One region of the Ferrimonas sp. YFM genome, then DNA from elsewhere that is predicted to be linked to it. Evidence: predicted binding sites of a transcription regulator. Region 1 holds the regulator's gene; each other region holds the start of a gene.

Region 1 (3,225 bases):
CTGATGAGCCAAAGGCTGCCCCGACTCCCCCAGGGTGTCGGTGACCAGCCCCAGCTGGAACGCCTGCAACTGAGCCAGCTGTTCATCGTAGCTGTGGCCATGACGGGCCAGTCGCAGCAGCTCCAGCAGGGCGTTGGTGGTCTTGCCCGCGGCAGAGACCACCACCAGATCCCCGGCGTGACCGTGGGTCTGCAGGATATGAGCGACCCGGTGGTAACACTCGGCGTCTGCCAGGCTGGAGCCACCGAACTTGTGCAGCTGCTTCACTGTCACTTCACGGCCTCCAGGGCCTGGCGCAGGTCCGCCACCAGGTCCTCACTGTCTTCGATGCCCACGGAGAGGCGGATCAGGGTGTCTTCGATGCCGGCGGCGCGGCGGGCTTCCGGCGCCATGGCGGCGTGGGTCATGGTGGCCGGGTGCGCCACCAGGCTCTCTACCCCGCCCAGGCTCTCCGCCAAGGAGAACAGCTCCAGCTGAGCCAGGAAGTCACGCACCTGCTGCTCACCGCCCTTGAGTTCGAAGCTGAGCATGGCACCAAAGCCGCTCTGCTGACGCTTGGCCAGCTCATGGCCCGGGTGGGATGCCAGGCCGGGATAGTGCACTTTGGCTACTGCGGGGTGGCTTTGCAGCAGGGCAACCACGGCCTCGGCGTTCTCCTGATGCTGGCGCATGCGCAGCGGCAGGGTGCGCAGGCCACGCAGGGTCAGGAAAGAATCGAAAGGTGCGCCGGTGATGCCCAGGCAGTTGCCCCACCAGGCCAGGGTTTCCGCCAGCTCCTGTTCGCGGGCAATCACCGCACCGCCGACCACGTCGGAGTGACCGTTGATGTATTTGGTGGTGGAGTGGATAACGATGTCCGCCCCCAGGTTCAGAGGCTTCTGCAGCACCGGAGAAAGGAAGGTGTTGTCCGCCACCACCAGGGCGCCCACTTCCTTGGCAGCCTTGGCCACCTTCTCCACGTCCACTACGCGCAGCAGCGGATTGCTCGGGGTTTCCAGCCACACCATCTTGGGATTCTGCGCCAGGGCATCGGCCAGGGCCTGCTCATCGCCCTGGTCCACTACGGACAGCTCGAACGCGCCCTTGGCGGCCAGGCTGGTGAACAGGCGGTAGCTGCCGCCGTAACAGTCATGGGGCACCACCAGGCGCTCGCCAGGCTTAAGCAGGTTCACCGCCAGGTTGACCGCCGCCATACCGGTGGCGGTGATCACCGCGCCGGCGCCCTCCTCCAGCTGTGCCAGGGCATTGCCCAGGCTGTCCCGGGTGGGGTTGCCGGAGCGGGTGTAATCGTATTGCCTCGGCTCATTGAAACCGGCAAAGGTGTAGTTGGTGGACAGATAGACAGGTGGCACCACGGCACCATGAGTCAGGTCGGTATCAATCCCTTCACGGGCAACAATGGTGGCGGGCTTATGAGTACTCATTCCGTGGCTCCTGGTTATTCTGTGCGCTCAAGATGTCTGGACGTCCAAATTAGTCGATCCAAATTTGGGCGTCAAGACTTTTAGACGTCTAAACGTTTATAGGTTAAGATATCTACAATTTGACTCAGAAATCAGAGCAGTTACAATTTGCACCCGTTAACCCAAGTCAAAGGCAAAGGCAATGAGCACTGAGTGGAACGGCAACTACATCAGCCCCTATGCGGAACACGGTAAGAAAAGCGAGCAGGTGAAGAAGATCACCGTCTCCATTCCGCTGGGCGTATTGAAGTTGCTGACCGATGAGCGTACCCGTCGTCAGGTCAACAACCTGCGTCACGCCACCAACAGCGAACTGCTCTGTGAAGCCTTCCTGCACGCCTTTACTGGTCAGCCTCTGCCTGAGGACAATGACCTGAGAAAGGACCACCCGGACACCGTTCCGGAGTCTGCCAAGCGCCAGATGAAAGCCCTGGGCATCGACTGGGAAGAGATGGAGTAAGACTCCAGCGAATTGATAAGAAAAGGGATACCGCGAGGTATCCCTTTTTCGTTGTCAACTAATTGAGTTCAACAACTCCCGGATAGTAGAGGTCCGTTGGGCTGTCTTTGGGTATCTCTGTCAGGCTGACCTGCCCGGTAGCCAGGTGATACGCAAACAGCTGTTCCTCTTGGCCCCGGACCACGCCCAGGATGTCACCGTTCTGATCTTCAATCAGGTAACCGACCACCTCTGCATTGCCAAATGTCGCAACCTCACTCACCAAGTCCATCACTGGATCAAACTGCATGAGCTTGCCATTCTCAGTACCGAAATACAGATAGCCGTCGGACGCCACCAACAACGCTGTGCTGGGTATATCCGTAAGGCCGGTAACTGCATCCGTACGAACTGGACTTGAGCAGTCGTTGGTAATGCGCTGAATGGTACCCTCACCCGCTACAGCGCTGGCCCTTGTAGGCAGATACCATGCATCCTGACTTGCCAGATAACTCAGTGTACGCACAGGGTCGTGAGGGCCATTGACACTGAATGAGTGGCCCATCACCTTGGCTCTCGTAGTCAGGTTAAAGCAATAGAGATTAACGTCAGAAAGCACCCAGGCCCCTTGTCCCTGGATGGCCACTTCGGTGTTGGCATGGGCTCTTCCGGTACTGTCGAACTTATCCAATTGGGTGAAGGCCAGGGAGTCAGGGTCCAGGCTATACAGCACCTGACGGAAAGCATCGCGCACGTCGACACCCAGGCCATAGATTAGGCCTGTCTGCCCCTCTGCTAATGCAATCCCCGGACGAACTGAGCCGTACCCCGAGCCATAATCGATGATGGCCGTATCAGGATCATAACTGTAGTTAGTCCCGAAGCCTTCGAAGTCAGGGGCATAGATAACTGAACCAAATAGTTTTCCGTTACTGTGAAGCAGAGGACGACCAAAGGTATAAGCCCCTTTCTGATACCCCAAGCTGGTGACAGAGACGCTGTTATCCAGCCTGTCCAAGGTCACGAAGGCGCCCTGGTTCATCTCTCCCCCATCGAAGCTAACAACACTGACGAAGCGATCATCCACCGGGTCATCCGGGTTACTGGATATACCAGGGTCACCCACAAACAGCTTTCCTCGCAGCTCATCTCCAATGATCAAGGGGGAGTCCGAGTAACTTCCGTTCTTCACCTGCTTCACTTGAGACGGCAGATGTTTGAATGGTGCATCTGTACCTGAGATCCGCTCAATCTCTACAGCAATTGAGGTCGCAGGATCCGTAGCATTGATAAACAACAAACCGCCATTTTGAGAGGCTGCAA
Region 2 (3,225 bases), 870 kb from region 1:
GGGCCAGAGCCGCCAGGCCGGAAGGGTTGGACTGGTTCAGGTGACGGTCGAGGAAGAAGGGGTCGAAGCCGGTGACCAGGATCTTCAGATCCGTGCCCTTATTGAACTGGATGTCGCTCATGCCACGGGAGGCGCGCTCGAAGGCGTCGAGGCTGATCTGTTGTTGCCAGTCCGCCTGGGAATAACCTGCGGCCTGTTGTTTCATCTCCCTGCGCACCAGCAGACGGTTCCAGTAGAGGGGGCGGTCATCCAGATCGCCGGATTGCACCCGGGCCACGGCGTGACGCCACAACTGGCTGCCCGACAGGGTCATCCCCTGGGTGTGCTGCTGCTCATCGACGGCGCTTTGATGGTAGCCGATGGCGTTGGCGCTGATGGGGGCCAGGGGGGAGAGCAGCTCAGGCAGGTCGGTTTCGACCTGGGCCACTCTCAGCTCTTCCGGGTCCAGCACGGCGGCATTCAGGGACAGGCTGAACAGGGTCAGCAGGGCAAGGTGTCGCATCGGGATCTCCCTATCTTTGGTTACTGGCGTCAGGGTATCACAGATGATTCTCGGTACCCGGATACAAAAAGAGGTGCCCAAGGGCACCTCTTCGTTCTCGACTGAGTGGACCTTACAGGCCGGCGTCGGCGCGCAGGGCCTCTGCCTTGTCGGTCTGCTCCCAGGGGAACTCGACGCGGCCGAAGTGGCCGTAGGCGGCAGTCGGCGCGTAGATGGCACGCTCCAGCTTCAGCATCTCGATCAGGCCGTAGGGGCGCAGGTCGAAGTGGCGGCGGACCAGCTCGATCAGCTTCTCTTCGGGCAGCTTGCCGGTGCCGAAGGTTTCGATGCTGATGGAGGTCGGCTCGGCCACACCGATGGCGTAGGAAACCTGAATTTCGCAGCGCTCGGCCAGGCCGGCCGCCACGATGTTCTTGGCTACGTAGCGAGCAGCGTAGGCCGCGGAACGGTCAACCTTGGAGGGATCCTTACCGGAGAAGGCACCGCCACCGTGACGGGCCATGCCGCCGTAGGTGTCAACGATGATCTTACGACCGGTCAGGCCACAGTCACCCATTGGGCCACCGATAACGAAACGGCCGGTTGGGTTGATGAAGAACTTGGTGTCCTTGTTGATCCACTCGGTGGGCAGCACAGGCTTGATGATGGTTTCCATCACCGCTTCGCGCAGGTCTTCGGTGGAGACACTGTCACAGTGCTGGGTGGACAGAACCACGGCGTCGATGCCGGATACCTTGCCGTTCTCGTAGGCGAAGGTCACCTGGGACTTGGCGTCGGGACGCAGCCAGGGCAGGGTGCCGTTCTTGCGCACTTCAGCCTGACGCTTCACCAGACGGTGAGAGTAGGTGATGGGGGCAGGCATCAGCACGTCGGTTTCGTTGCTGGCGTAGCCGAACATCAGGCCCTGGTCACCGGCGCCCTGTTCACGGGGATCGATCTTGTCCACACCCTGGTTGATGTCGGGGGACTGCTTGCCAATGGCAGACAGTACCGCACAGGAGTTGGCATCGAAGCCCATGTCGGAGTGGATGTAGCCGATGTCGCGAACGGTCTGACGGGTGATCTCTTCGATATCAACCCAGGCGGAGGTGGTGATCTCACCGCCGACCATCACCATACCGGTCTTAACATAGGTTTCGCAGGCTACGCGAGCCTTGGGGTCCTGGGCCAGGATGGCGTCCAGTACGGCGTCGGAAATCTGGTCGGCGATCTTATCGGGATGACCTTCAGATACGGACTCAGAAGTAAACAGATGACGTGCCATGGCAATCAACTCTCACATTAGAAACTGGGGAAAGATGCGGAATTTCAACCGATAAGCACACATCGCTCGGAATCGACTGGTTGGACGCATCTACATCTAGACGGCTATTTTATGTATTTGCCACCCAAAATCCAGTGATGTTGAGGGTATTTTTTTACTCAAGCCGTGAAATGGGCGTTACAGCGGGGTTCAGCCAGCAACGATATGGTGTCAGGGGATTGATCTGTGGAGAGTCCGTCTAGGGCGTGTTGACCTTTGCTGAATATTTTTGCGCCAGCAGCCATTCACTAAGGTCTAAATGTGTCGACATTGTGCCCAAAATGAATGGGTACCTAGACTGAGCAAGGCGCCCTTCGGGGCCGGCCTGACAACAGCCACTCGACGTCGTTCGATTTTGACGTAGGCCCACTATGCCGGCAATCGAACTCCTTGATTGGCTGGTGTCATCCTCGGCCAAATTCTAAACACCAAAGATAAACATGCCCTAGAAGTTCAAATTTTCTTCACCGGTTTCTCTGGCGCAAATTTAACAAAGGGGGTATAAAGCGCTCGGAGGCAACTGGCCCCAAACAGATTTCAATAAACTGAGGTTTTATGGTTCTCGTGGCATAAGCCGCCCGATGTGACAGTTCACGTTGGAGCGGCAACCGGTAGGATTTAGCACAACTATGATGATATCCCCCTCTTTCGGACCCTTCTGGTCCGGGTCGCGACCCTCGATCTCCGTTTTATCTACACTCTTTCTACATGAGTCTGCCCGCCAACCGGGACAGACGCGAAATGGTTCGGAGACCGCGCAATGAGCGACAAGCATTACAAAGAAACCCTCTACCCTGGTTATGGTCAGGAGTTTGGCATGGACAAGGTGCTGTTCCGCGCCCCCACCGAACACCAGGAACTGATCATCTTTGAGAATGAACGCTTTGGCCGGGTGATGGCCCTGGATGGCATTATCCAGACCACCGAAGCCGATGAGTTCATTTATCACGAGATGCTGACCCACGTTCCCCTGCTGGCCCACGGCAGCGCCAAGAAGGTGCTGATCATCGGTGGTGGTGACGGCGGCATGCTGCGTGAGGTGATCAAGCACCAGAGCGTGGAGCGTGTGGTTCAGGTGGAGATCGATAACACCGTTATCGAGATGTGCAAGGAGCACCTGCCCAACCACAGTCAGGGGGCCTTCGACGACGCCCGGGTGGAGATTGTCATCAATGACGGTAAGGAGTTCGTGCTGAACTGCCAGGAGACCTTCGATGTGATCATCTCCGACTGCACCGATCCCATCGGTCCCGGCGAGGCCCTGTTCGAGTCTGACTTCTACAAGGGCTGCAAACAGTGCCTGACCGAAGGCGGCATCTTCGTGGCCCAAAATGGCGTGCCTTTCATGCAGCAGGGCGAAGCGGAGACCACCTATCAGCGGCTGGCGCCCTACTTTGGCGATCGTCACTTCTATGTGGCG
Region 3 (3,225 bases), 1.2 Mb from region 1:
AGATCCCCCACCCCAATATGGCCGAGACCATCACCATGAAGGCGGTGTCGGTGAAAAAGGGCGGGGTGGTGTTTGAAGCCCAGGCCGATGAGCGGCACACCAACCCCCTGGGCGGCGTCCATGGCGGCTTTGCCGCCACAGTACTGGACTCGGTGACCGGGTGTGCGGTGCACACCATGCTGGAAGCGGGGCAGGGCTATGGCACCATAGAGCTGAATGTGAAGATGCTCAGGCCGGTGCCCAAGGCGGCCAGACTCAGGGCCGAGGGGCAGGTGGTGAGCATGACCCGCTCCCTGGGGGTCTCCGAGGGTAAGCTCATCGATGAGAAGGGACGGTTATTGGCGATGGCCACGGCCACCTGCATGCTGACCACAGTCAAGGGCTGACGGTTAACGAAAAGCGGGTACCCTTGAGGTGGCGATGGGGGTGCATCTGTCCCAATACGCAGTTTTGATGATGTAAAGGAGAAGGGCCGATGACCGCACAGACTCCGGATTTTATCTATCTTGATGGTGAGTTCCATCCCCTCGATGACTGGCCATCCCTGCCGAAACTCGGCCAGGGTGTCGCTGCGCGTACCGAAGACGAGTGGGAGGCGGTGGACAGAGCCCTGCTGTCCTCCTGTTGCTGGCGCGAATACCTGGGCACCTGGTCCGTTGACGACGGGCGGCTGTATCTGAAGGAGCTCAGGGGTAAGTACCGGCTCACTGACGGCCCGGTGTTTGCCCATTGGTTCAGCGGGGAGCTGCTCCTGCCACAGGGCGAGCTGCTGGATTGCAAGCCGGAACTGGACTTTAAGCTGATCTACGAACGGGCCAGGGTGCTGGAGGTAGAGCAGGGCAGGGTGGTGACCGATCGCATCGAAACCCCGGAGCAGAATTAAGGAGACAGTCTTGAGCAAATTGAGTCTCAGACCGCTGACGGCAGAGGATGAGCAGTGGCTCTATGAGCTGGAGCGCGACCCAGAGGTGATGCGCTTTACCGACCGCGGCCCGCAGACACTGGCGCAAATTCAGGTGCAGATGCCCGATTTGCTGGCCGGTTACGACGATCCCGAGGGATTGAAGCTGTGGGTGGTGGAACACCCCATTCTCGGCAGCATAGGTACCGCCGCCTTCTACCGGGGGGAGAGTGCCCATTACGAGGTGGGCTATAAGCTGGCCCGGCGTTACTGGGGACAGGGATTGGGTAGTGCCACGATGGCGGCGCTGATGAATTGGGTGGCAGACCATCACCCCGATGCGCCTCTGGTGGCGGAAGCCTTCGAGCAGAACGCCGCGTCCGCCCGGATTCTGGAGAAATTTGGCTTCAGGTGCACCCGGCGTCACTTCAACGAGCAACGACAGCTGTGGGATCTCACCTTCGAGCGCCCCGCCATCGAGGCGCTGCCCCTGAGCGTCTAGTTCTCAGCCCTTAGGCCGGAAACAGAGGCTCAGTACAGGGCGATGTGGCAGCTGGGCAGGTCGTGCTTGTCGAAGTAGCCCTGATGGTACTCCTCGGCGCGGAAGAAGTTGGTCACCGGCTCGATGGCGGTGACAATGGTTTTATCCTTCCAGTATCCCTCTGCCTGCTGGTGCGCCTTGGAAGCTTCGGCGGTGTCACGCTGAGTATCATCGTGGAAAAACACCACACTGCGGTACTGGCTGCCGTGATCCTCTCCCTGCTGATTCACCGTGGTGGGGTTGTGGAACTGCCAGAAGGTATCCAGCAGTTGTTGATAGCTGATGCGGGCTTCATCGAACTCTACCTGCACCACCTCGGCGTGACCGGTTTCCCCGGTCTTCACCTGCTCATAGCTGGGGTTGTCCTGATCGCCGCCCATGTAGCCACACACCGCCGAGGTCACGCCATCAAGCTCCTTGAAGAACTGCTCTACACCCCAAAAACATCCTGCACCGAAGGTGGCAATGGCCATAACCTGACTCCTCAATCTGGATTTCTAGACGGCTAAACGTCCGAATGTCCGTAAACTGTATCAGCTCCATGACAGATTGCAACCCCGAATCTTAATCGTCCGGGGTGCCGCTTTGCGGCTTCTGAGGCTACAATGGCCGGCACAAGAAAAAAGCAATTGGAGTGCGACGTGTTATTTGAACACCAGGATCTTTTGGCGCTGACCTTGGCCCATCCCCACCCCCGCAAGCAACCGGAAAGCCGCACCCTGGCCGACGGTACTCTACTGACCCTCATCGACACCGGCATCCTGGCCATCGAACCGGCTGAGCCCGGCGACAGCGACATCGTGCTCTCCTGTGGCGTTCATGGCAATGAGACCGCCCCCATCGAGCTGGTGAATGAGCTGGTGAACGCCATCATCGATGGCAGCCTCACCTGTCGCCAGCGGCTGCTGGTGCAACTGGGCAATACCCAGGCGATGGTCAATGGCACCCGGGGCGTGGCAGAGAACATGAACCGGCTGTTCAGCGGCGCCCACGCCAAGGGGGAGCCCAACGACGAAAAGCGCCGGGCGGCCCTGTTGGAGCAGACAGTCAGAGAGTTCTTCAAAGAGCCGGGACGCAAGCGGTTCCACTACGATCTGCATACCGCCATCCGCGATTCCCAGCGGGAGAAGTTTGCGGTTTATCCCTACCGCCCGGGGCGCCCCTGGAGCATCGAGCAGATTCGCTTCCTGGCCGGGTGCGGCGTGCAGACCATTCTGCTGTCTCACAACCCCACCACCACCTACAGCTACTTCTCCTCCAACGAGTTTGGCGCCGATGCCTTCACCGTGGAGCTGGGCAAGGTGTACCCCTTCGGCAAGAACGACATGAGCCGCTTCGCCTCCTGCAAGGCGCAGCTGGCCAGGTTGATTGCCGCCGAGGCACTAGATTATCCGCCCCTGTCGAAGAGTGTGGTGTTTGATGTCTGCCAGGTGCTGAACAAGCACCATGAGGATTTTCAGTTCACCTTCGCCGATGATCAGGCCAACTTCACCGAGTTTGCCCCGGGGCATCTGCTGGCCAACGATGGCGAGCTGGAGGTGAGGGTCGGGGAGGTGGCGGAGTCGATCATCTTCCCCAACGCCAACGTGGCCATCGGTCAGCGGGCGCTGCTGACCGTGGTGCCCACAGAAATAGACGAACGATTTGAGTAGATTTAGAGTGCCTGGTGAGAAGTCACTGTAAATATTGCGATACAGCTGACAAAGTGTGATCGCGATCATGGATGGCTCCCACCTTGAGCACCCTATGGGCAGGCAGTAACCTTAGCCCAAACATAACAAGG
Region 4 (3,225 bases), 650 kb from region 1:
CAGGGTTTCTGCGCCTTCAGCGCATCCCAAAGCTCCTTGAACGCAGCCTTGGGCATCTCGGGGTGGCGAACCAGATTATGATTGTGACCGATCAGTTCAGACTCTTCGAATCCGCTGATCTCGATAAAGGCGGGATTTGCGTAGGTGATGATGCCTCGCAGATCTGTGGTGGATACCAGCTCCTCTCCCTGAGGAACCACAACCTCTTCATTGACGATGTGACTCTCTCGTCTCATGTGACCTACATCCTGTAGTTAGATTGAGTTAATCAAGCTTAGGTCACATTTTACTTGTTGCTTAATGGCTTTACCACGTGATAGGGCGGAAACTTTTTTCCGATTTATCGTGTTTTAGCACCATATTTCATCAACTTGCGCATTATTCGCCCGCCAGGTCATTCAGGTCATAAGGGGTCTGCTGATAGACGCAGTAGTTCAGCCAATTGGAGAACAGCAGGGCGCCATGGGCATGCCAGCGCGCATGGGGAGGCAAAGTGGGATCGTCCTTGGGATAGTAGTTCTTCGGCAAGGCTGGCTCGGCGCCCGCTGCCCGATCCCGGCGGTATTCATCCTGCAAGGTGGTACGGGTGTACTCTGGGTGGCCGGTCACAAACAGGTTGCGGTTGTCCCTGCTGGTCACCAGATAAGCCCCGGCTTCATCGGACTCCGCCAACACCTGAAGCTCCGGGTGAGCTTTCAACCGGTCCAGGCTGACCTGGGCAAAGCGCGAATGGGGCACCCAGAACTCGTCATCAAACCCTCTCAACAGGGGAATATGGCCATGGGCACGGCGATGACGAAAGACTCCGGAGATCTTGTCGTCCCTAAGATAGCGCTTCACCCCATAGAGATGGTACAGCGCCGCATGGGCGGCCCAGCACAGGAACAGCACCGAGGTGGCATGCTTCTGCGACCAGTTGATGATGTCGCAGATCTCCGGCCAGTAGGTCACCTCTTCAAACTCAAAGTTGCCCAGGGGGGCCCCGGTAATGATCAGGCCATCGTAGTTGTTGTTCTTAACCTGGTCAAAATCCCGGTAGAAAGCGTCCATATGGTCGCTGGGCGTATGCTTGGAGGCTCTGCGGTGAATCCTCAACAGCTCGACGTTCACTTGCAGCGGTGAGTTACCCAGCAATCTGAGCAACTGAGTCTCGGTCTCGATCTTGTTGGGCATCAGATTGAGGATCAGCAGACGCAAAGGACGGATATCCTGAGACGCCGCGCGCTCCTCGGACATGACAAAGATGTTCTCGCTGCGCAGGATCTCCGACGCCGGCAACTGACTGGGTATTCTGACTGGCATAAACAACCTCCTAGAGCTCCATTTATAACAGGACATCTAGACGGCTACAACTCCAGAGCTCCAATTTCCCCTTGGGTGTGATCCTGCCCCTCTGCTCCCCGATGCAATATGGATGACGTTAACACTTTGGGAACAGATATTTACAACCGGAGCTGCTATGATCCCGCTACCTGAACTATTGCTAAGACATCATGAGCCAACTCTCTGCCATCATCATCGGCGCCAATGCGGGGCTGAGCCAAACCCTGGCCCAAAAGCTGGCCGCCGAGGGAGTGCGTCTCGGCCTGATGGCCGCCGACCTCTCCAGCCTCGACCCTCTGCTGCAGCAGCTTCCCGACAACACCCTGTGCAGCGAGATCGACATTTTCGATCCCGCCCAGTGCCGTCAGGCCCTTAAGGATCTGTGGCAGCAACTGGAGGGGGCTCAACTGGTGATCATCAACACCGCCGCCAGCCATCATGAGCTGGAATTGCCCTGGGAGGCAGACAAAATGGTGCTGGATGTGAACGTGACCGGGTTTACTGCCCTGGCCAACGGCGCCTTCGCCCTGTTCAGGGAGCAGAAATATGGCCAGTTGGCGGCCATCACCTCCATCGCCGGAGAGCGGGGCGGTGCCAGCAGCGCCTTCCACGCCAGTAAGGCATTTCAGCAGAACTACCTGCAGGGACTGAGGCTCCACGCCCAGCGCCTGAAACTGCCGGTCACCGTCAGTGATCTGCGCCTGGGGTACATCGACAAGATGCAGGCCCGGGGCAGCAAGGCCTGGGGAGCCTCCCTGGACGTGGTCGCCAGCCAGATCCTGGCCAACCTCAAAAAAGCCAAGGCCACCAGTTATGTCACCCGGCGCTGGCGCATCGTCTCCTGGGTTGGTCGGATGCTGCCGGAGTTTATCTACAACAAGCGCAAGTATCGCTGAAGCTCAGGTACTCAAGAACAACAAACGCCGGCATAAGCCGGCGTTTTTCTGTGCTATTGCGCTAGCAAATCAGAACTTGTAACCCACGGACACCATGTACACCCAGGGGTCGATGTCGGTTTCGATGCTGACAGAATCTCCGCCCAGCTTGAAATCAACGTCGGTCTGGATGTCGATGTACCAGATGGACGCGTTGATCAGCCAGTTGTTGTTCAGCTCGTAATCGATGCCCACCTGAGCCGCCAGCCCCCAGGAATCAGACAGTTCCAGATCGGTCAGGGCCCCATCCAGATCGTTGGTGAACTCCTCATCCCAGAAGTAGGTGTAGTTGATGCCGGCACCGATGTAGGGGCGAATCTTGTCACTGCCGAAGTAGTACTGAGCCATCACGGTCGGTGGCAGGTGAGTCACCTCCGCAATGGTGCCCACAGGACCCAGACCCACGTTGTGTTTGAACGGGGTTGCCGCCAGGACTTCAACCGCCCAGGCGTCGGTCAGCATGTAGGTAAAGTTCAGGCCCAGCTGGTTGTCTTCATCCACGTTGAACTCACCGAAGGTGGCGACGGGCTCAGAAGACTCATCTGGATTTACCTGCGCCCAACCGGCACGAACAATAAAGTCGCCGGCTTCGCGAGCGGCGAAGGCGGGGGCAGAGAGGGAGGCCAGAACCAGGGCTGAGATCAGGGTTTGCTTCATCATCTTTTATCACTCCATGAATAGTCGGAAACTAAATTCAAACGTTTTTCCAACAAGTTGCGACGGACTGTACCAATTAAGAGGTAGCGATTTTTTGATCTAAAACAGACTTTGAAAATCTATTTTCTCCCTACCACCCCTCAAATGATTTGAAAAGCGATCCAGATCTCACTCGGGCACAAAAAAGGGCACCCCATGGTGCCCTGGCGCAAATCTTGCGGATAATAAGTTTCATCTCATATGAAAGATTTCGACTGACATCACCGTGCCGGTTCCATGGTGACCGTCACTACGGTCTCACCATTGTTGA

Evidence for each region. Region 1 encodes MetJ, which represses methionine synthesis genes. Its sites were predicted from a motif close to TAGACGTCTAGACGTCTA; they were not measured.
Region 2: metK (methionine adenosyltransferase) is a predicted target of MetJ. The motif match lies at 1,856-1,873, and genes of this name have one in related genera.
Region 3: msrA (peptide-methionine (S)-S-oxide reductase MsrA) is a predicted target of MetJ. The motif match lies at 1,933-1,950, and genes of this name have one in related genera.
Region 4: metA (homoserine O-acetyltransferase MetA) is a predicted target of MetJ. The motif match lies at 1,332-1,349, and genes of this name have one in related genera.

What each region holds. Positions count from the first base shown of each region.
Region 1 is NZ_AP027368.1:4,278,399-4,281,623, forward strand. It holds gene metL (bifunctional aspartate kinase/homoserine dehydrogenase II) at 1-273, opposite strand, end outside; gene metB (cystathionine gamma-synthase) at 270-1,424, opposite strand; gene metJ (met regulon transcriptional regulator MetJ) at 1,606-1,923, shown strand; gene QUE41_RS19795 (PKD domain-containing protein) at 1,982-3,225, opposite strand, start outside.
Region 2 is NZ_AP027368.1:486,654-489,878, forward strand. It holds gene QUE41_RS02380 (PA0049 C-terminal domain-containing protein) at 1-502, opposite strand, end outside; gene metK (methionine adenosyltransferase) at 615-1,766, opposite strand; gene speE (polyamine aminopropyltransferase) at 2,566-3,225, shown strand, end outside.
Region 3 is NZ_AP027368.1:3,065,430-3,068,654, reverse strand. It holds gene QUE41_RS14405 (PaaI family thioesterase) at 1-386, shown strand, start outside; gene QUE41_RS14400 (hypothetical protein) at 476-883, shown strand; gene QUE41_RS14395 (GNAT family N-acetyltransferase) at 894-1,403, shown strand; gene msrA (peptide-methionine (S)-S-oxide reductase MsrA) at 1,433-1,915, opposite strand; gene astE (succinylglutamate desuccinylase) at 2,048-3,094, shown strand.
Region 4 is NZ_AP027368.1:3,626,482-3,629,706, forward strand. It holds gene QUE41_RS16730 (methyl-accepting chemotaxis protein) at 1-236, opposite strand, end outside; gene metA (homoserine O-acetyltransferase MetA) at 379-1,302, opposite strand; gene QUE41_RS16740 (SDR family NAD(P)-dependent oxidoreductase) at 1,494-2,219, shown strand; gene ompW (outer membrane protein OmpW) at 2,289-2,918, opposite strand; gene QUE41_RS16750 (YbaY family lipoprotein) at 3,176-3,225, opposite strand, start outside.